One region of the Corallococcus sp. Z5C101001 genome, then DNA from elsewhere that is predicted to be linked to it. Evidence: riboswitches for the same ligand, from Rfam matches in the RefSeq annotation. Region 1 holds a riboswitch; the other holds the start of a gene.
The links. Region 1 has a riboswitch for cobalamin ahead of FOF48_RS16300 (hypothetical protein). Riboswitches for the same ligand answer to the same signal wherever they lie in the genome.
Positions count from the first base shown of each region.

Region 1 (10,645 bases):
GGCGGCAGGCCCGGGCGTGGCGGGCCTACCCCTGGGACTGCTGCGTGACCTTCAGCTTCTCGTGCATGTCACGCACGCGCTTGAGGAGCGAGGCGTCGTTGCCCCCGCCGCTCTCGGCGCTCTCGTTGATGTCGTCCGCCAGCTTCTCGAAGAGGTTGCACTGCATCTGCATGACCTCGCACCCGTGACGCCGCTTGATCGACAGGAAGAGCGACCGTGTCTGGGCCCACTCCAGGTCCAACGCGCTGGGCGCGTTGAGGTCCTTGGCGGCCGCGCGCGAAGGGGGGCCGCGCTTGGGAGGGCGTGACGGGGGCGGCTTCTTCGGAGTGGGTGCGCGCGGCGTGGGAGCCTCCTCACTCGCGGACGACTCGTCGGGGGCGAGCAGATCGTCGGACGCCAGCGTGGGCGGAGGCACGACCGGCGCGGCCGGGGGCGCCTTGGCGTCCGCTGCCGGCTGCGTCGGCTCGGCCGGGGGTGCCTCGGCGACGTCCTGGCCGGGGGGCGTCACGGGCGGATGCCCCGGGAGCGCCGCGGGACGCGTGGGGACCTGCTGCACCGGCATGGGCGGAGGCGGCGTCATCGTCCTCGAGTGCTCCAGGCCCACGGCCACGCGCATCTCGGGGATGAAGTAGAGCCCCATGCCCACGATGGACAGCGCCACGAACGCCAGGAGCGTGAACACCAGCACCGAGCGCAGCACACCGCCCTTCTTCTGGACCGGCGGCACCGGCTCGCGGCGGGAGGCGCGGACCGGCTCCGCGGGCTCCGGCCGCACGGGCATGGCCTTGCGGCGCGTCTCGTCGCGCGACGAACGCGAGGTGGACGACTCGTCCGGCTCCGCGGCGGGCGCCGGGCGAGCGGAGACTGCTCGCATGCCCGAGGAGGTGCTCGAACGCGCGACCGGCGTGCCCGGCGACGAACCGCGCACGGCGCGGCGCGACCCCGTGCGTCCGCGCGCGGGCCCCGTGGGGCCGGTGTCGGGCTCGCGGCGGCCCGCGGCGCTCGACTCGCGCAGGAGCGCATCGTCCAGCACCACGCGCGCCTGGGCGTCCTCGCGCCGGGAGGCGCGGGGCATCGGGATGCGGGGGTGCGTGTCTCCATCCCCCTCGCGCGCGGCCACGGCGTCGTCTGGATCCGCGGAGATGTACGGCACGCTGGAGTCCGACTCCAGGGCCTGCGCATCCACCGAGACCAGCTCCTCCGACGGCCGCGTGTCCTGCATCGTCGGACGGGGGACCGGACCGGAGTCCACCGGTTCGGAGTCCGGGGTCTCCAACTCGTCGGAGGCGCTGGAGCGGGAGGAACCTCCTCCGGACTGGATGGAGGGAACCTGGATGGTGGGCGCGGCGTGCGGCGGCACCGGCCGGCTGCCATTCGACGGCGTCATCGCGCCGGGGCGCGGCGACGACGACAAGGACGGCATCGCGGCGGTGGGGCGCTGACCTTCCGGGACACGGGACTCGGAGGCCCGGGGCGCGTCGAAGCCGCGTGAGGACTCCGAGGAGCGCACGGACTCGAAGCTCGGCAGGGGTTCGGGGGGCGGGGGCGCCGGCCTGCTGCCGTTCGACGGCGTCGTCACGCCCGGGCGCGACGCCAGGGACGGCATGGCGGCGGTGGGGCGCTGGCCTTCCGGAACACGGGGCTCGGGGGGACGCGGAGGCTCGAAGGGGCGGGCCACTTCGGCCGCGCGCGCGGACTCCGGGGCGCGAAGCTCGGCTCCCGCGGAGCGGCCGTCCTCGCCGCGAGGCTCCGGCCAGGGATAGGGGCTCTCGGGAAGCTCCTCATCGTCGAGCAACGGGCCGTCCGGCGGGGGCGGCGGCTCCATGAACGGCAGCGATTCCCCCGAAGTATCGAACCGCGCCGGGCCGGGGTCCGCGAACGGCATGGGCGGCGGCGCCACCGGACGCGACGCATCCGCCGGAACGAAGGGGACGGGTCCATCCACCGGACGGGCGGGCGGAGTCGACGCCACGGGCGGCACGCCCCGGGGCCCCACCGAATCCGAGAAGGGCAGCGAGCCCCCACGGTCGCTGGCGTCCGCGGCCGGCCGCGACACCTGCACCTCCGGCACGGGCGGCGCGGCGCGCGCGGACAGCCCCGGGTCCGAATACGGCAGGGCCGTGGCGCGGGGCGCGGTGGGCTCCGCGAGCGCTGCCTCCGACCGAGGCAGCGCCTCCGCGCGGGGCGCGGTGGGCTCGCCGGTCAGCGGCGGGGGCGGGGCCTCCACCGCGGCGGGGCGGTCCGAGGGGAGGCGGATGGCCGGGAGCCCCTCGAGGATGGTGGGCCGCTCCATCGCGTCGTGGCGGACCTCCACCGTGGGCGACGGCTCCGAGGACGTGGGGCTGGGCCGCGCCCTCGCGCGGGCCGCCTCCTCCAGCGCCTCCACCGGGAACGCGGGCCGGGTGGACTCATCCACCATCACGCCGGGGCGCGTCTCACCGTCGTCGCGCGCGCCGCCGCCGTCCTCGCGGCTGCGGGGCGTGGGGTGGAAGGACAGGGGCTCCACCGGGCCATCCAGGCGGATGGTCTTCGGCGGCAGCGTGGCCGGCATCGTGGGCCGGGGCGCGGGGCCCAGCGCCTCGTACGTGCCGCTGGCCCTCACGTCGCGCGGCACCTCGCGCAGGGTCGTCAGCAGGCGGCGCTCGGACTGGTAGTCCGCGGAGAAGAGGTCGCGCATGAAGCGGCTGACGCTCTCCGGGCCGGCGCTGGTGTCGATCTCCATCAGGCACGCCTGGAGGCGCCCGCGGAACTCCTCCGCCGTCTGGAAGCGCTGGCCCGGCTCCACCGCCAGCGCCTTCGCCACCAGCTGCGACACCGCCGGCGGCGTCAGCGGCTCCGCTTCACTGAGCGGCGCCACCTTCGGGTTCGCCACCACGGACATCAGCTCGCCCGGTGGCATCGCGTCGAAGGGGTTCTTGCCGGAGATGAGCTCGTACAGGCACAGGCCCACCGCGTACAGGTCGCTGCGCCGGTCCACCGGCTGGTGCCGGGCCTGCTCGGGCGACATGTAGAGGAACTTGCCCAGGATGATGCTCGGGTTCGTCTTCGCCGCCGACAGCCGGCTCTTCGCCAGGCCGAAGTCGATGACCTTCACCTCCCCCTCGTAGGAGATGAGGATGTTCTGGGGGGAGATGTCCCGGTGGACGAGCTTCAGCTCCTTCTCTTCCTCGTCCCGCTTGCGGTGCGCGTACGCGAGCGCGTCCAGCACCCGGCCCATGACGTAGAGCACGAACGTGAGCGGCAGCGGCGTCTGCCGGTCGCGCACGCGCGCGGCCACCTTGCGCAGGTCCTTGCCGTCCACGTACTCGAGGGCCATGTAGGCCTCGCCCTCGTGCACGCCCATGTCCAGCACCTGCGCGATGGAGCCGTGCCCCAGCCGCACCAGCGTGCGCGCCTCACCGACGAAGCGCTCGACGAAGTCCTGATCCTCCGCGAACTGCGGGAGGATCTTCTTGATGACGCACAGCTTCTCGAAGCCCTGCGCGCCCTCCAGGCGGGCGAGGTAGATCTCCCCCATGCCGCCGGTGGCCAGGTGCGACAGGAGCGTGTACCGGCCGAAGGGCTGCGGCCGGAAGGGACGCAATCGGGCGGGCTGGGTCGAAGAGCTCATGCGGTGCGGGGGTCCACCACGGAAAGCGCATTGAACCCCGAGCAGGGGCCCCGCTTCAACCGGTCAACCGGCCGCGCCGGCTGCCTCACCGGATACCGGGGTTGGTCAGCATGCCCATGTCCTCTTCAATCACCTCGAAGACGGCCACCTTGTCCCGAGGGGGACGCACCACCCGCTCGCCCAGGGGCATCACGTCGAAGCGGGCCCCGGTGGCCGCCAGCAGCTTGCCGGTCATCAGCACCTGCCCGGGACCAGCGGTGGAGGCCAGCCAGCCCGCGACCCCCATTCCCTCGCCCACGGCGGTGTACTCGGTGCGCGCCTCGGTGCCGATCATCCCCACCAGCGCCTTGGTGGAGTGCAGCGCGATCCTCAGGTCGCAGCGCTCGTCTTGCGGCCGGCGGGCCATGCCCCGCTCCCAGTCCGAGCGCAGCGCCAGGGCGGCCCGCACGGCGCGCACCGCGTCGTCGCCCTTCGCGTAGGGCACGCCGAAGAGCGCGCGCATGGACTCGCCGAGGAAGCCCTCCACGGTGGCCTCGAAGCTGAAGACGATGCCGCTCATGCGCGCGTGGAAGTCGTTGAGCAGCTGCGTGGCCCGCGCCGCGCCCAGCCGGCCAATCACGGCGCCGAAGTCCGCCAGCTCCGCGTGCAGCACGGTGAGGTTCTTCTCCTCCAGCCCGGGCAGCTTGCCCCCCACGCGCTGGGCCTCGGCGGCGCGGCGCTCGGCCACCTCCGGCGAGTGGAAGCGCTCCAGGTTGCGCCGCATCCGGTCCGTGCCGGAGCCGTCGCGCACGGCGAAGCGCTGCACGCCGCTGGCCACCAGGTGGGCCACCGCGGTGCAGGCGTCCAGCATCAGCTCCAGGCTGGTGTCCCCCTCGCCGGGGACGTTGACGTAGAGCACGCCCGCGAAGGGCGGCTCGGTGCCGATGGGGATGCACAGCACCCGGTCCACGCCGTACATGATGACGCTCTCGCGTCCGGCGAAGCGGCGATCATCGCGCACGTCGCCCACCGCGAGCGCGCGGCCCTGGCGGAGGGCCTCGTCCACGATGGCGTCCGACACGGGCACCTCGCCCTTGGCGAGCCGCCCCCGGTGGCGCACGGCCGCGGGCACCAGCGGCCCCGTGGCGTGCTTGAGCAGCACCACCGCCGTCGTCGCGTCGGTGCGCTCCAGGAGCCGGTCCATCGCGGACTCCAGGAACGCGGTCAGCGTGCGCGCGGTGGCCAGCGCCTCCGCCGCGTGCACCAGCAGCACCAGCGTCTCGTACGACACGCGAGGGCTGGCGACCGCGGAGCCCGTGGGCACGGGCGAGGGGCCGGAGAACGCGTCGTCGAACGGCAGCGGCCCCACGTTGTCCAGCAGGCGGAGCACCTCCGCGTCCTTCACGTTCTTCGCCAGCAGCACGGAGGGGCCCACGTCCGTGCCGTGCCCGAAGCGCACGACGCCGCCCGCGCCCAGGTCCATCATCTCCGTGGCGGCGTTCTCCACCGTGTGCGGCTGGCGCACCGCCAGGGTGTTCTCCCCCAGCGCCACCGTGTCGCCCGCACCCAGGTTCTTGCTGCCCTGCAGCGGCGCGCCGTTCACCCGGCTGCCGTTGCGACTGCCCAGGTCCTCGATGCGCAGCACGTCACCTTCGACGTACAGGCGAGCGTGCCGGCGCGACACGAGGTCACCGCCCAGCACGATGTCGTTCTCGTCGGCCCGGCCGAGGCTGGTGACGCCCTCCGGCAGGTCGTACGACGTGTCGAAGTAGCCGGGCCCGTTGATGATGATCTGCCACATCGGGCGCACGACATTACACGACCTCCCAATCTTCCGAGAGTCCGAGACGCTTTCCCGTGGAATACGGGCGTCCGGGCAAGGCCTCGGACGCCCTCTCGCGTCGCGTCATGCCCTCCCGGGCACCCGATGTGGTGGAGACCCGGGGTCGGACTTCACCTGGGGCGAAGGATGGACTTCACCTGGGGCGAAGGATGAAGAGCGAATCACCCACGCGCAGGGTGCGATAGGCGGCGAGGGGCCGGGTCGCGGGCCCCCGGAGGACCTGCCCCTCCAGGCCGAAGCGCGACCCGTGGCAGGGGCACTCCACCAGCCCCAGGGTCCCGTCCCAGGCCACCGCGCAGTCGCCGTGGGTGCACGTGCGCCACACCGCCCGGTAGCAGCCGTCCGCCGCGTGCACGACCACCACGTCCAGGAGGGCGGAGGGGACGCGGACGCGGTCACTTCCCCCGGGCTCGCGCAGGGCGGGATGGTCCGCGAGGGGGACCTCCACCCAGCCCTCCTCCGGCGGTCCCGGCAGGCCCGTGTCACCGCACCCGGCCGGGCCCGCGTCGGGCACGGCGTCCGGACCGGGCAGCACCACGGCCTCGCGCCAGTCGCCACCGCACCCCAGCGCGGCCAGGGCACAGGTGCCGCGCAGGAGCGTGCAGAGCGCCTGACGGCGATCCACCCCACCCGCCTCCACGTGCTCCCGAGGCGAATGGAGCGGGGGTTTGCTCACGGGGTGCCGCCGTCGGCCAGCTGGCCATTCACCACGGCGAGCGCATCCAGGTCGAAGCCGCCGGAGGTGCCGCCGTAGCTGTTGAGCCCCGTGTCGGTGAGGCGGACGAAGCGCGCGCGGGCAAGGCCCACGTCCGCCAGGTCATAGCCGTCCCCGCCCGCCACGGCCGGGTCGATGGGGGAGACGCCATTGTCGGGGCTCGAGAGCACCGGATGCGTGCCGGCGCAGCCCGGGTAGCCCCCGTCCTTGTCGGTGGGGTCGCAGGGGAAGTCGAACCACGTGACGCCGTCGTCGCTGACGGACACGGTGGCCGTCTCCGCGAAGATGTCGCCGCCAATCTTCTGGAACGCGTTCTCGAACACGAGCAGGTCCACGCCCGGGCCGTCCACCGCGACCAGGTCGGTGAACTCCAGGGTGATGGAGCCGCCCCGCCCCAGCGACAGCACGTCGAGCGAGCCCGCGAACTGCCCCGCCCCCGCCGGAGGCCCCAAGACAACCGCCGGGAAGCGGTCCTGCCCGAAGCCGGCGAAGTCTCCGAAGTGGTACGCCGTCACCCGGTCCGCGAACGGATCCACGGGCCGCGTGCCCGCGTCGACACCGGCGTCCGTGCCGGCATCCGCTTCGGTGCCGGCATCGGAAGCCGCTCCGGCGTCCGTCCCGGCGTCCACGCTGTCCTCCGCGGGCGGCGGCATGTCGGGGTCGCCGGTGCACGCGCCCAGGGCCAGCAGCGCGCCGAGCGCGAGCAGCAGGCGCCGCATCACGGGCCCTGCCGGATGCGCACGAGGCGGCGGCCGTGGATGTCCGTCACGCCTACGAGCAGGTCCGAGCCCAGCGACGACAGCAGGTCCACGGACGTGCACCTGTCCACGACGGTGAGCACCGCCTCACGCGCTCCCACGCTGAGGGGCTGGCCGCCGCCCAGGCCCGGCGTGAGCGAGAAGCGGGACACGTCGGTGACGCCGAAGCCCGCCGTGGCGCCGTAGCCGCCGCGCACCACCGCCACGCCATTGCCGAAGCCCGTGGCGGCGTTGAAGTCGCTGCCCACCTCCAGGCGCGGCTCGTTCGCGAGCACCACCGGCGTGCGCGAGGCCAGCGCCTCGCCCAGCTTCGCGTACGACACGGCGTGGGCCACGTTCACGTACGTGTCCGCCGCCGAGTAGCCGAACACCGCGATGTTGTTCGCGGAGACAGCGGTGAAGCCGCTGGCGCCCACCTGCGCGGGGAAGTCCGCCACCTTCACGGCGGCGTAGGGCTTCGCGGAGGTCACCAGCGCGTAGACGCCCAGGCCGGACGACACCGTGTCCAGCCCCCCGCCGTTGATGAAGAACGCGTCGGCCATGCCCGCGGCGGAGTAGTTGCCCGGCGCGCTCAGGTAGAGGGCGGCGTCCCGCGAGGACGGCTCCACCACCGCGACGCTGCCCGGGAAGCCCGCGGCCGGCTTCGTGTAGCCCGCGAGCAGCCGCGCGCCGTCATAGGCCAGGAAGTAGGACGGGAAGGTGTTCGCGGCGTCGGCGCGATCCGCGGGAGCGAGCACGGTCTCGAGCGCGGCCTCCCCCAGCTTCACCTCCGGCCAGGTGCCCAGCGCGAAGAAGTCGCGGCCCGTGGCCGTCGTGCGCAGCGCGAAGAGCGAATACGTGGGGCCGGGCGTGGCCACCACCGCGACCACGTTCGGGGACAGGGACGCGGCCTCCAGCACGGTGAAGCCCGCCTGGAGCTGGAGCGTGCCCAGCTTCGCCTCGCGCGGCACGGCGTCGCACGCGTCGGTGCCGCCGTCCGTGCCCGCATCCGTCCCGGCGTCCGTCCCCGCGTCCGAGCCAGGACCCGCGTCGGTGCCGGAATCCGTGCCCGCGTCGGGAACGATGTCCACCGGGACGCACTTGTTCTCCACGCACATCCAGGACCGGCCTTCCGAAATCGGGGCCTGGTCGCGGCACTCGGCGGCGTCCTCGCACTCGTTGTCGCCGCAGCCTGTCCCGCCCAGCACCACCGCCAGCAGGGCGCCCATCAGCGCCGCGCGCTGGCCCTTCGCGCCCACCCGCTTCGTGTCGGTCCGCATCGTGTCCTCGTTCCTTGCCCGCCGCGTGGAGGCGGCGGGGCTTCCTGGCGGGAGGCGGGACGGGCACGAAGGCGCTGGAGCTCCTGTCGCGCGGCGCGACCTGGAGTCCTGTCTTCGCCGTCAGCTCCCCGCGGAGGTTCCGGTCTGTGTCCGGGCCCTCCCCGAATGGGAGGAGGACACCGGGTCGTCGCCAGGTCTTCGGACTCACGAGGACGGGGTGCTTGCGAACACCGTCCCTGCTCACCGCTGCGGGGCAGTCCCGGACTCACACCGGGTTCCCTGGACGCCCTCACGCCCCATGGCGCGATGGCATCGATGACGGGGCGGGACTATGGCGCCCCCGGGTCAATGTCAATGCGGCGAGGGCTCCACCGCGGCACCAGGAGGGAGGCGGGCGTGTCATCCCGGCGCTCCCACCCGGGAAGCCTCCCCCACCCCGAATCCACGGGATGGGCACGCGGCGCCCGGGACCGTCCGGTGGAGAACGGTCCCGGGTCCCGCCGCGCGTCGCGGACTACGGCAGCTGCACGCCGTTCACCACGGCGACGGCGTCCAGGTCGAAGCCGCCGCTGATGCCCGCGTAGCCATTGGCGCCGGAGTCGCGGATGCGCACGAAGCGCGCGCGGGTGAGGCCGACGTCCGCCAGGTCGAAGCCATCTCCCCCCGCCACGGCCGGGTCGGTGGGCGAGATGCCATTGCCGGGGCTCGAGTACACGGGCTTCACGCCCGCGCAGCCCGGGAAGTCGTTCGCCACGTCGGAGGACGCGCACGGGAACTCGTGCCAGGTGACGCCGTCGTCGCTGACGGCCACGACGCCCGTCTCCGCGAACGGCTTGCCGCTGGGCTTGAGGAACGCGTTCTCGAACACGAGCAGGTCCACGCCCGGCCCATCCGTCACCGCGATGTCGGTGAACTCCAGGATGATGACGCCGTTGCGTCCGAGCGACAGCACGTCCAGCGAGCCCGAACCCGCGCCAGCGCCCTGCGGAGGCCCGAGCACGATGCCCGGCAGCTGGCTCTGACCGAAGCCCGCGCCGGCGCCGGGCGTGAAGGACACGATGCGGTCCGCGAACGGATCCCCGACCAGCGCCTGGTCCTGGAAGCGGTCCGGCGAGTCCTCACCACCGCACGCCACGGACAGGAGCGCGGCGAGCCCCATCGCGAACCGCTTCGAGAGAAGGGTCTTCATGGGTGTTCTCCGGATGAGGGTCATCACGGGGCCTGCTGGATGCGGACCAGCCGCGCGCCGTTCTTGTCATCCACGGCCACGAGCAGGTCCGCGCCAATGGAGGTGATGCCGGTCACGCTCGTGCACTGGTCCGCGTAGACGAGGACCGGCTGACGGGCGCCGACGGTGACGGTCGCGCCGGCGTTGGTCACGGTGAAGGCGAAGCGCGAGATGTCCGTCCCGGCGAAGTTGTAGTTGGGCGGAACGTAGTCGCCGCGAAGCACCGCCACGCCCTCGCCCTGACCCGCGGCGGCGACGAAGTTGGAGCCCACGGCGAGCGCGGGCGCGTCCGCCACGGCGAACGGGGTGCCCGAGGAGAGCGCCTGGGCAATCGCCGCGGGGGCCACCGCGCGGCCCTCGTTGAGGTAGGTGGTGCCGGAGTAGTAGCCGAGCATCGCGACGCCGTTGGTGGACACGGCGGTGAAGCCGCTGCCATCCGTGTCGGGCGGGAGCGTTCCGACCTTCAGGGCGGTGAACGGCGAGGTATCCGTCTTCAGCGCGTAGATGCCCAGGCCGGCCGACACCGTGTCCAGGCCGCCGCCGTTGATGAGGAACGCGCCCGGCACGACACCCGCGGAGAAGTTGCTGGGCGCGGAGAAGTAGACGGAGGAGGCAGGCGTCACGGTGTCATAGACCCCCACGGAGCCCGGGAAGCCCGCGCCGGACTTCGTGTACCCCGTGAGGATGCGCTGGCCGTCCGACTCCACGAAGGAGCTGAGGAAGAGCGACGTGGAAGGGCCCCGGTCGGCGGGCGCGGCCACGTCGAAGAGCGGCGTCGCGCCCAGCGTCACCTGCGGCCACGTGCCCAGCGAGTACAGCGCATGCGGGCCGACATAGCCGACCGACACCACCGTGTAGAGCGAGTACGTGGGTCCGGGCGTGACGCCCACCGGGCCCGCGGAGGCAGGCAGCGGCGCGGCCTCACCGGCCACGAAGCCCGCCTGGAGCTGAAGCGTGCCCAGCTTCGGGTCGTAGGCCGCGCTCGCGCACGGGTCGGAGCCAGCGTCCGTGCCCGCGTCGGTGGTGCCGGCATCCGTGCCCGCGTCGATGGTGCCGGCGTCCGTGCCCGCGTCGATGGTGCCGGCGTCCGTGCCCGCGTCGATGGTGCCAGCGTCGGTGCCCGCGTCGATGGTGCCAGCGTCAGTGGTGCCCGCGTCGATGGTGCCAGCGTCAGTGATGCCCGCGTCGGTGGTGCCAGCGTCGGTCTCCGTCCCCGCGTCGGGCACGGGGTTGGACTTCAGCTCGCAGCGGTT
Region 1 is NZ_VKLU01000006.1:282,741-293,385, forward strand. Features, by position in the region: gene FOF48_RS37110 (serine/threonine-protein kinase) at 26-3,610, opposite strand; gene FOF48_RS16285 (FHA domain-containing protein) at 3,696-5,390, opposite strand; gene FOF48_RS16290 (ubiquinol-cytochrome c reductase iron-sulfur subunit) at 5,566-6,108, opposite strand; gene FOF48_RS16295 (cell surface protein) at 6,105-6,866, opposite strand; gene FOF48_RS16300 (hypothetical protein) at 6,866-8,164, opposite strand; cobalamin riboswitch at 8,336-8,496, opposite strand; gene FOF48_RS16305 (cell surface protein) at 8,679-9,353, opposite strand; gene FOF48_RS16310 (hypothetical protein) at 9,377-10,645, opposite strand, start outside.

Region 2 (10,645 bases), 140 kb from region 1:
ACGGACGCGTACATCAACGCGCTGGGCGCCCTCACCGGCAACCAGGCCGTGCAGATGGTGCGCGCGGGCCTCAAGGCCATCTACCTGTCCGGCTGGCAGGTCGCCGCGGACGCGAACTCCGCCGGCCAGATGTACCCGGACCAGAGCCTCTACCCGGTGGACTCCGTCCCCAGCGTGGTGAAGAAGATCAACAACGCCCTGCGCCGCGCGGATCAGATCGACCACGCCGAAGGGCGCCATGACCGCAACTGGTTCGCGCCCATCCTCGCGGACGCGGAGGCCGGCTTCGGCGGCCCGCTCAACGCCTATGAGCTGATGAAGGGGATGATCGAAGCGGGCGCCGCGGGCGTGCACTTCGAGGACCAGCTGGCCAGCGAGAAGAAGTGCGGCCACATGGGCGGCAAGGTGCTGGTGCCCACCAGCCACTTCGTGCGCACGCTGACCGCGGCGCGCCTGGCGGCGGACGTGATGGGCGTGTCCACGCTGGTGGTGGCTCGCACGGACGCGGACAGCGCCAAGCTGCTGATGAGCGACGCGGACGAGTACGACCACGCCTTCATCGACAAGGCGGCGGGCCGCACGGCGGAGGGCTTCTACCGCATCAAGGGCGGCCTGGAGTGCGCCATCGCGCGCGGCCTGGCGTACGCCCCGTACGCGGACCTGGTGTGGTGCGAGACCAGCACCCCGGACCTCGCGCAGGCGAAGGCCTTCGCCGAGGGCATCCACAAGAAGTTCCCCAACAAGATGCTCGCGTACAACTGCTCGCCGTCCTTCAACTGGAAGAAGAACCTGGACGACAGCACCATCGCGAAGTTCCAGCGGGAGCTGGGCGCCATGGGCTACAAGTTCCAGTTCGTCACCCTGGCGGGCTTCCACGCGCTGAACTTCTCCATGTACGAGCTGGCCCGTCAGTACAAGGACCGCGGCATGGCGGCCTACAGCGAGATGCAGCAGTCGGAGTTCGGCGCGGAGAAGAACGGCTACACCGCCACGCGCCACCAGCGCGAGGTGGGCACCGGCTACTTCGACCAGGTCGCCGAGGTCATCTCCGGCGGCAGCGCCAGCACCCTGGCCCTGCACGAGTCCACCGAGGCCCACCAGTTCTAGGCCCGGCGGATCATCCCAGCCTCTCCTGAAGGCCGCGGGTCCTAGGGGAATTCCCCTGGGATTTCGCGGCCTTCGCCGTTCCCAGGGCCGGGGGGCCAGCGGGCGCGGAGCCGGAATCAGCAACTTCCGGGGACCCATGGCGATAATGGGAGGAACTTGAAGCCCCAGAGGCACGCCCCCGGGTGTGCCTCCCAGCAGACCGGGGCCTTTGAAGGGAGCCGCCATGAACCGCATCACGTCCCTCTCCGGTCCTCGGGTGCAGCCGGCCACGACGAACACCGCCTCCTCCGTGTCGGGCAGCCGCTTCGGCTCGCTGATGTCGGGCGCGGCCGCGCAGCCCAAGGTGGGCGCGCAGCTGACGGGCGGCACGGTGGTGTCCTCCGCGCTGGCGCAGGCGGGGACCACGCCGCACGGCTCGCTGGTGGGCACGTACACGGCGGGCGCCACGTCCACGACCGCCAACGGCCAGCAGGCCTCGGCGACGGGGCAGGCCGGCGCGGAGCCCAAGAGCGAGGAGATGCAGGCGCTGGAGGACCTGGCCACCATGTCCGCGGTGACCATGTCCCAGTCCATCCTCCACATGGGCGGGATGAAGATCGACCTGGAGCGCGAGTAGTCCCGCGCCCCAGGCCGCCGCTGCGGTTCCGAAGCCCTGGGGGAAACCTCAGGGCTTCTTCTTGTCGCTGTCGTCGCTGTACTGGTCGCGGATGCCGTCGTGCCGGCTGCGCGGGTCGCGCCAGGGCTTGTCCACGTCGGTGCGCTGGCCGCCGTCCTGCCCGGTGACGTCGTTGAGCTCGTCGGCGCGGCCCTCCGCGGGCACCTCGTCGCCGTCCGCGTCAGGGTCCTTCTGCCTCGCGGGATCCAACGGGATGCCGGCGCTCTTCTTGAGGTAGTCGTCCTTGGGGTCCATGCCGTCACTCCTCCCTTGAGTCCTCAAGGTGGTGACGGGGCCCCGTTCCGGGAGCGGCCGGGCGGACGGGCCGCCCCTGCCTCAGTTGAGGTACTTCGGCTTCGCCTGCGCGGTGGGCGCCTGGGCCTTCATCATCTCCAGGCCCTGGCGGGTGAGGACGAAGCGGACGACGCCGGAGCCGCGCTCGGTCTCGATTTCGGCCTCGAAGGCGGGCCCGGCGATGCCGCCCAGGGACACGTCCTTGCGCAGGTTGGAGACGCGGCCGGAGAGCAGATCACCCGCGACCTCCCGCGAGCCCTCCCCGCGCGAGTACAGCTCGAAGGCGGCCTCGTGCAGCGTCATCGCCAGCGCGGGCGTGAGGGGCTGGGAGCTGAAGAGCACGGAGATGAGGAGCCAGTAGGGCGGCGTCTGTTCAGCCATCGTGCGGCAGTGTAACGGGTGTGGCTACCGGGCGCGCGGCTGTCTGCGGGCGGCGATGGCCTCCGCGAGCACGCCCTGCTGCTTCCAGTGGCCGTACAGGCGGCCCTGGGACGCGAGCCAGTCCAGGCGCTGCCGGGTGCGCGCGTCCAGCCGGCCGGGCGGCGCGTCGCGGAACGGCGTGCCGGGCAGCGGCATGAAGGTGTGGCCGTGCACGCGCGCGCCCAGGTCGGACAGCCGCTGCATCAGGTCCAGGGTGGCGTCCACGTCCGCGGGCTCCTCGCCGGGCAGGCCCAGGATGAAGTCCACGTTGGGGACGAAGCCGCCCTCCACCGCGAGCCGCGCGGCGCGCACCACGGTCTCCACGTCGTGGCCGCGCCGGGTGGCCTGGAGGATGCGCTCGGAGCCGGACTGGCCGCCGATGATGAGGTTGTCGTTGGCCACGTAGCGCTTGAGCAGCGCCAGGGCCTCTGGCGTGACGTGCTCCGGGCGAACCTCCGACGGGAAGGTGCCGTAGTAGATGCGCCCGTCCGGGGCCATGGCCTCCGTCACGGCGGCGAGCAGGTCCTCCACCGCGGCCAGGTTCACGGTCTCGTCCGGGGTGCCGTAGGACATGGACGTGGGGGTGATGAAGCGCAGGTCGCGGCGGCCCGCGAGGCGCAGCTCGCGCGCCCACCGGGCGATGTTGGGCACGGAGCGGTGCCGGAAGCGCGCCTTGCTCATGAAGGGCGTCTGGCAGAAGCGGCAGGCGTAGATGCAGCCGCGCGTGATCTCGATGGCGCCGAACTTCACGTGCTTCGCGGCGAACGGGGGGAAGTCGTCCAGGCGCACGCCCTCGCCGTGACCGTGCTGCACGAGCTTGCCGTCCTTCAGGTGCGCGGTGCCGTGCGTCGTGCGCGGGTCCTCGCCCTGGAGGACGCGGACGAGCAGGGCGCGCAGGGTGTGTTCGCCCTCGCCCACGGCGACGAGGTCGAAGCCGGCCTGGAGCGTCTGAAGCGTCTCCGCGGTGGCGTGCACGCCGCCCGCGATGCAGAGCACGTCGCGGCCCTCCAGCCGTTCGCGCACCCAGTGCAGCTCCTCCACGGAGGGGCCGAAGCTGGCGGAGTAGAAGGACCACGCGGCGACGACGGTGTCGCCCGCGTCCGCGCGCTCGCGCACGGTGTCCAGCAGGGCCTCGCGGCTGCGCGGGAAGTGCAGCGACACGTCGGAGAGCGCGGGGTCGGCCTCCACGGCGCCGGCGAGCACGGTGAAGGCGTACTTGCCCGGGTACTGGTAGCTCAGGACGAGCGAGACCTTGCGAGGCGTCAGCGACATGGCGGCCCGGGATGATGCCACAGGGCCCGCGTGCGACGGGGCACGCTCGGCCGGTGCGCGGTCAGAGGAAGCGGCGCTCCCACTGGCGGACCTCGGCTTCGGTGAGGTCCCCCCAGGAGCCCCGGTGTGCGTAGAGCCAGGGCTCCAGCACGCGGGCGAGCTCGCGGTACGCGGGCAGTGTGTCACCCGCGTCCAGATCCCCTGCTTCGGGCGCGGGGCCCAACGAGACGACGGCCCGGTCCGGGGAGAGTGACTGGACCTGGGTCGCGGGAGCGTGCAGCCGGGAGCGCAGTCCCTCCGCGCCGCCCAGCTCCTGCAACACGGGCGGGCCCAGGAAGGTGAGCCATGCGGGGGCGCGGACCTTCGTGCCCAGGTGCAGCGCGAGTTGGTCCAACTGGTTCAGGTCGAAGCCCGGATGGCGCCGGGTGGTTTCGCGCAGCAGCGGCGTGAGGGTCCGGGTCCAGGCATGCACTTCGAGCGACAGGCCCGCATGCCCTGAGTCCCAGGGCAGCGCACGGCCCAGGTCGATGGCCAGCGCACGGATCCACTCCGGCCCGCGCTCGGCCAGGAACTCGGTGGGCAGCCGGAACTCCAGCGTGCAAGTGCTCTCCGGATAGGCCTCGTGGAAGCTGGCCGAGTCACTTCCTCTCCCGTGATACCTGAATGCGACTCCCGTCGCGGAGTGCGACAGCTCGTTTGCCTCAACGAAGCAAGAGGGGCTCAGGATCCGCTTCTGGAGCTCCGCCTCTCCCTCCGCATCCAGCTCCGGCCAGTCTCCGGTGTAGCAATCCCAGAACCAGCGCAGCCGTCGCGGTTCGACGGCCCGCCGGTAGCGCTCCTGCGCACGCCAGAGGGCAGGAGCGATCTCTTCGTGAGGCGCGCGCAGATAGAAGGCGATGCTGATCCCCTCCCTCATGAGGACCACGGTCGTCCCTTCAATCTCCATCGATTCACGAACTGTCGGCACCTGCTCGTTCATTGGGTGATTCCCATGTTGGGGGATACCAGGAGAGGGGCCCGTTCGCTCGCCAAGAGGTCCTGGTACACAGCATTCTGCGGCCTGTCGGCGAAGGGGCTTGCCGGCGGATAGGTGTCCCATCTGGCATCGTTGGTCGCCGGGCACGGGAACTTGAAGTCGTAGAGGGCCTGGACCTTCAGGGGGTTCCCGAGCGCGTGCAGCACCACATCGGGCGCGATGCTCCCCACCAGCAGGTGGAACTGCCCGGCCGCGAGCCACCGCGCCACCTCCTCCGGGTCCAACCACCGTATCCGCCCTGTCTTCGCGTCCCGCAGGTAGCGCGGCTCCAGGCTGAACCGCCCCGCGTCCGTGTCACCCAGGGCCCGCTGCACGCACTCCAGTGCCGCCGCGTGCTTGGCCTCTCCCAGTTGCATCGCCCGCGTCACCTGTCGCCCATTCGCGTCCACCACCTTCTCCCGGCACACCTCCGGCGAGGTCCGCTTCCCCGGCCCCAGCATCCGCTCGTTCACTTCGAAGTTCGCCTGCTTCGCGCACTCCACCAGCACCCGCTCCACGCGCGCCACCTCCGCCGCTTCCCACAGGCGCATCATCGCGGCGGCCTGGCCGGCCCGCGCGGCCGCCCGCGACAGCCACGGCAGCACCGCGTCCTCACCCACCTGCGACGCGCACGCCGGGCTTCGCAGACATCCGGCCGTCGCGGAGTCCATCGACGCCTGTGAATAGCTCCGGGGCGCCCTCACCTCCGGCCCCGCGCACGCAGTCCACAGGAGGCAGCACAGCCACCACATCCTTCGGAGAGGAGTCACGTCGTGCCTCCTCGCACGAAAGCGCGAGCGCCTTCAACCCAACGCACTCGTGGACACTTGGCGGATGTGAACCGCGCGGCTAGCGTGCCTCCCGCCGACGGTGCCTCGCGGGAGTCCGCGAGGTTTAGCAAGGGAATCCGGTGCGAATCCGGAGCTGCCCCGCAGCGGTGAGTGGGAACGAACGCTGTCACACGCACTGGTCCGGAGTCGGACTGGGAAGCGACGGCCAGTAGACGCCACGGAGGCATCCCCATCAGGTGGGGAGCGCTCCGGAAGCACGCCCACGAGTCCGAAAACCTGCCTTCGGCCCCTGCGGAGGATCGTCTCCGACAGGGCGGTACCCCGGCCCCTCGCGGGAAGGTCCGGTCATCCCTCGCGGTCCCGTGCGTCCGCCACCGCCCGCGTCCCGGGCCCGGGAGCCGTGTGTCCCGGATCCGACGGCGCTCGGCGCTGGCGGCACCGCACGCCAGGAGTCCTTGCCATGACGTCCCCTTCTTCTCCCCTCCCTCCGTCCGCCACCGAGACCCGCATGGTGGACATGGTCTTCCCCGACCAGACCAACCACTACGGCACGCTCTTCGGCGGACAGGCGCTGCGGCTGATGGACATGTCCGCGTTCATCACCGCCAGCCGCTACGCGCGACGCACCGTCGTCACCGCGTCCAGCGAACGCGTGGACTTCCACACCCCCGTGCGCCAGGGCCAGCTGGTGGAGCTGGTGGGCCGCGTCGTCGCCACCGGCCGCACCTCCCTCACCGTGGACGTGGAGCTCTACTCGGAGGACCTGCTGTCCGGCGCGCGCCTGCTGTGCACGCGCGGGCGCTTCATCCTGGTCGCGCTCGACGCGGAGCGGCGTCCCACCGCGGTGCCGCCGCTCGCGCCGGAGAACCAGACATGACAGACATTGCCTTGACACCTGAAACAAGCCGGGCGTATAGACGACGCCATGCTGGTGCCTGGGTTTACCCAGGCTGAAAAGGGAACCCGGTCCGAATCCGGGGCTGCCCCGCAGCGGTAGGTGAGAACGACCGCCGTCCATGACACTGGAGCCCGTGTGGGCCCCGGGAAGTGACGGCCAGTAGGAACCCCGGCCCGCCTCACGCCGGACGCGCTCACAAGCCCGAAGACCTGCCCGCATCCGGCCCGTGGGAGACATCCACGGACGGTTCGACCTGGAGCCCCGAGGGAGGGCGGGAAGGTCCGAGCGCAAGCCCCTGTCTTCACAGGGATTTTCGCCTCGGCACACTCCCCTTCTCCCTTCGTGTCTCCAGCCACCCGCGGGGGTGGGGGTCGGTGTCTTCGGGCCCGTCCATGGCCCGGGTGCGCGGCGTCGCACCGGGACACCTCGCCTCCTCCTTCGTGGGTCACTGGCCGGGCGACGCGGGTCGCCCGTTAGGACGAGCGATGCGTGGAGTGCGGCGAAGACAGCGCGAAGCAGTGACAGGACGCGGAAGCCAGACACGGCACGGGAGGCCCCGGGCGCGGCGCGCCTGACGCCTCTTCGCGCATTCCTCCTCTCAATTCCTTTCATCCACCGCGAGCGCGCCCTCCACGCGCGCCGCCTGGGGAGACGTCTGTCTTTGAACGCCATCCGCTACCCGGACGGGAACGTGCTCCTGCGCAACCTGTCGCGCGAGTTCCCCGTCGTGACCCACGGCCAGGGCATCTACCTGTACGGCGCGCAGGGCCGCCGCTACCTGGACGGCTCCGCGGGCGCGCTGGTGGCCAGCGTGGGCCATGGCAACCGCGAGGTCGCGGACCGCGTCCATGAACAGCTCCTCCAGGTCGCGTACGTCAACGGCACCCACTTCACCACCGAGGTGACGGAGGCCCTGGCCACCCGGCTGTGCGAACACGCGCCCCAGGGACTCAAGCGCGCGGCCTTCCTGGGCTCCGGTTCGGAGGCCATCGAGGCGGCGGTGAAGTTCGCCCGGCAGCTCTGGGTGGAGCGCGGACAGCCCCAGCGCTCGCGCGTCATCACGCGCGTGCCCGGCTACCACGGCAACACGCTCTACGCGCTGTCCATGTCCGGACGGCCGCACTACCAGACGTTCTTCGGCCCCATGCTGTCCCAGGTCGTCACCACGCCCGCGCCCTACCCCTACCGCTGCGGCCTGGAGGACTACGCGCGCGACGGGGCGGCGCACTACGCGCGGCACCTGGAGGAGGCCATCCAGCGCGCGGGCCCCGACACGCTCGCCGCGTTCGTGGCGGAGCCCGTCATCGGTTCATCGGCGGGAGCGTCCGTACCGCCGCCCGGCTACTTCGAGGCGGTGTCGGCCGTCTGCCGGCGCCACGGCATCCTGATGATCGCCGACGAGGTCATGTGCGGCTGCGGGCGCACCGGCCGCTTCTTCGCGAGCGACCTCATGGACTTCACCCCGGACGTGCTCGTGATGGGCAAGGGGCTGAGCGGTGGCTACGCGCCCCTGAGCGCGGTGCTGGTGCGCGAGGACCACCTGGAGGAGCTGCGCCGGGGCTCCGGCGGCTTCATGCACGCGCAGACGTACCTCCAGGCGCCGTGCATGACGGCCGCGGGGCTCGCGGTGCTGGACTACTACGAACGGCACGACCTGGTGGCGCACGCGGAGCGCGTGGGCGCCTACCTGCAACGCCGGCTGCGAGAGGTCCTGCTGCCCCTGCCCCACGTGGGCTCCGTGCAGGGCGTGGGGCTGATGGCGGGCGTGGAGCTGGTGGAGGACAAGGCCACGAAGCGGCCCTTCCCTCGCGCGCGCAGGGCCGTGGAGGGGCTGCTCGCGGAGCTGTTCGCGCTGGGGCTCATCCTCTGGCCCAACACCGGCCACGCCGACGGGACGAACGGCGACCTGGTGATGGTGGGCCCGCCGTTGATCATCACCGAGCCCCAGGTGGACGAGCTGGTGGACCTGCTCGCCCGGGGCCTGACCCGTTTCCTGGAGCGGCCATGACCTTTCGCATCACCTATTCGGTGCTGGACGCGGACCTGACGGAGCTGCACGCGCGCTTCGACGCCGCGCTCGCCACGGTGCGCGCGCGCCTGGGCGCGGAGTACCCGTCGTGGATCGCCGGCAAGGCGCACCACAGCGGGGACCTGCTGGACAGCCGCAACCCCACGCGGCCCTCCGAAATCATCGGGCGCTTCCACCGCACCGCGCCCGGCGAGGTGGGCCGCGTGGTGCGCGCGGCGAAGGACGCCCAGCGCGCGTGGGGCGCCACCGCGTGGGAGGAGCGCGTCCAAATCCTGCGCCGCGCCGCCGACCTCATCTCCGAGCGCCGGTGGGAGCTGGCGGCGGGGATGACGCTGGAGGTGGGCAAGAACCGGCTGGAGGCCCTGGGCGACGTGGAGGAGGCCGCGGACCTGCTGCGCTACTACGCCGGGCAGGTGGAGTCCGCGCGCGGCTTCCACCTCCCCATGGCGCGCCTGTCTCCCCGCGAGGACACGCGCAGCGTGCTGCGCCCCTACGGCGTCTTCGTCGTCATCTCCCCCTTCAACTTCCCGCTCGCGCTGGCGGCGGGGATGAGCGCGGGCGCGCTGCTGGGCGGCAACGCCGTCATCCTCAAGCCCAGCGAGGAGGCCCCGGGTTGCGCGGACGGCCTCTTCCACGCCTTGAAGGACGCGGGCCTGCCGGACGGCGTGTTCCAGGTGGTGCACGGCGAGGGCGAACGCCTGGGCGCGGCGCTGGTGCGCCACCCCGCGGTGGACGGCGTGGCCTTCACCGGCAGCAGCACGGTGGGCATGGAGATCCACCGCCAGCTCACCGCGGAGCACGTGCGGCCCGCGCTGCTGGAGCTGGGCGGGAAGAACGCGACCGTTGTCTGCAAGGACGCGGACCTGGAGGCGGCGGTGGAGGGCTGCCACCGCTCGGCGTTCGGGATGTCCGGCCAGAAGTGCAGCGCGCTGTCGCGCATCTACGTGCACGAGGACGTGCGCCGCGACTTCCTCGAACGGCTGGCCCGGAAGGCCCGCGACACGGTGGTGGGGGACCCCGCGCTCGCGTCCGTCTTCATGGGGCCGGTCATCAACGCGGCCTCCGTCCGCCGCTTCGAAGAGGCCGTGGCGGAGGCGCGGCGCGACGGCACCGTGCACGCGGGCGGCGGCGCACCGGCCCTGGACGCGTCGCTCTCGCACGGCCACTTCGTCGCGCCCACGGTGGTGGAGCTGCCGCACGACCACCGGCTGATGCGCGACGAGCTGTTCCTGCCCTTCGTCGGCGTGGCGACCTTCCGCACGCTGGACGAGGCGCTGGCGCGGCTCAACGACAGCGCCTACGGCCTCACCGCCGGCATCTTCAGCGAGGACCCGGCCACCGTGGAGGCGTTCATGGCCCGCGCGGACGCCGGGGTGCTCTACGCCAACCGCCGCACGGGCGCGACGACGGGCGCGTGGCCCGGCGTGCAGCCCTTCTGCGGCTGGAAGGCCAGCGGCTCCAGCGGCAAGGGCGGCTGCGGTCCCTATTACGTCTCGCAGTTCATGCGCGAGCAGTCCCAGACCCGGATGGGTTGACCTGGAAGACCCCATGCACCCGCTCTATCCCGAAGTGAAGGTCGCGCCCCCGGGGCCCAACGCCCGGGCCATCATCGACCTGGACAAGCGCTACACCTCGCCGTCGTACATCAAGGAGTACCCCCTGGTGGTGGAGCGCGGCGAGGGGCCGTGGGTCCACGACGTGGACGGCAACCGCTTCCTGGACTTCATGGCGGGCATCGCCGTGGCCGCCACGGGGCACGCGCACCCGCACGTGGTGAAGGCCATCCAGGAGGCCGCGGGCCGCTTCCTCCACATCTGCGGCACGGACTTCTACTACGACGGCTTCTCGCGCCTCTGTGAGCGGCTGGCGAACTACCTGCCGGAGATGGGCCCCAAGAAGGTCTTCCTCACCAACTCCGGCACCGAGGCCGTGGAGGGCGCGCTCAAGCTCGCGCGCCACCACACGCGCCGGCAGACCATCATCGCCTTCAAGGGCGGCTTCCACGGCCGCACCTACGGCGCCATCTCCCTCAACTCCTCCAAGGTGGCCCAGCGCGCGTTCTTCGGCCCGCTGCTGCCGGGCGTGCTGCACATCCCCTACGCCAACCCGTACCGCTGCGCGAACGGCTGCGCGCCCGGCGCGTGCGGCGACGCCTGCAACCCGG
Region 2 is NZ_VKLU01000006.1:139,759-150,403, forward strand. Features, by position in the region: gene aceA (isocitrate lyase) at 1-1,107, shown strand, start outside; gene FOF48_RS15695 (hypothetical protein) at 1,331-1,723, shown strand; gene FOF48_RS15700 (hypothetical protein) at 1,772-2,017, opposite strand; gene FOF48_RS15705 (hypothetical protein) at 2,099-2,437, opposite strand; gene FOF48_RS15710 (TIGR04013 family B12-binding domain/radical SAM domain-containing protein) at 2,462-3,748, opposite strand; gene FOF48_RS15715 (type VI immunity family protein) at 3,810-4,727, opposite strand; gene FOF48_RS15720 (hypothetical protein) at 4,724-5,533, opposite strand; cobalamin riboswitch at 5,615-5,853, shown strand; gene FOF48_RS15725 (acyl-CoA thioesterase) at 6,015-6,431, shown strand; cobalamin riboswitch at 6,467-6,684, shown strand; gene FOF48_RS15730 (aspartate aminotransferase family protein) at 7,114-8,460, shown strand; gene FOF48_RS15735 (aldehyde dehydrogenase family protein) at 8,457-10,016, shown strand; gene FOF48_RS15740 (acetyl ornithine aminotransferase family protein) at 10,030-10,645, shown strand, end outside.
Region 2: linked by a shared signal. The riboswitch ahead of FOF48_RS15730 (aspartate aminotransferase family protein) and the one ahead of FOF48_RS16300 (hypothetical protein) in region 1 are both predicted to bind cobalamin.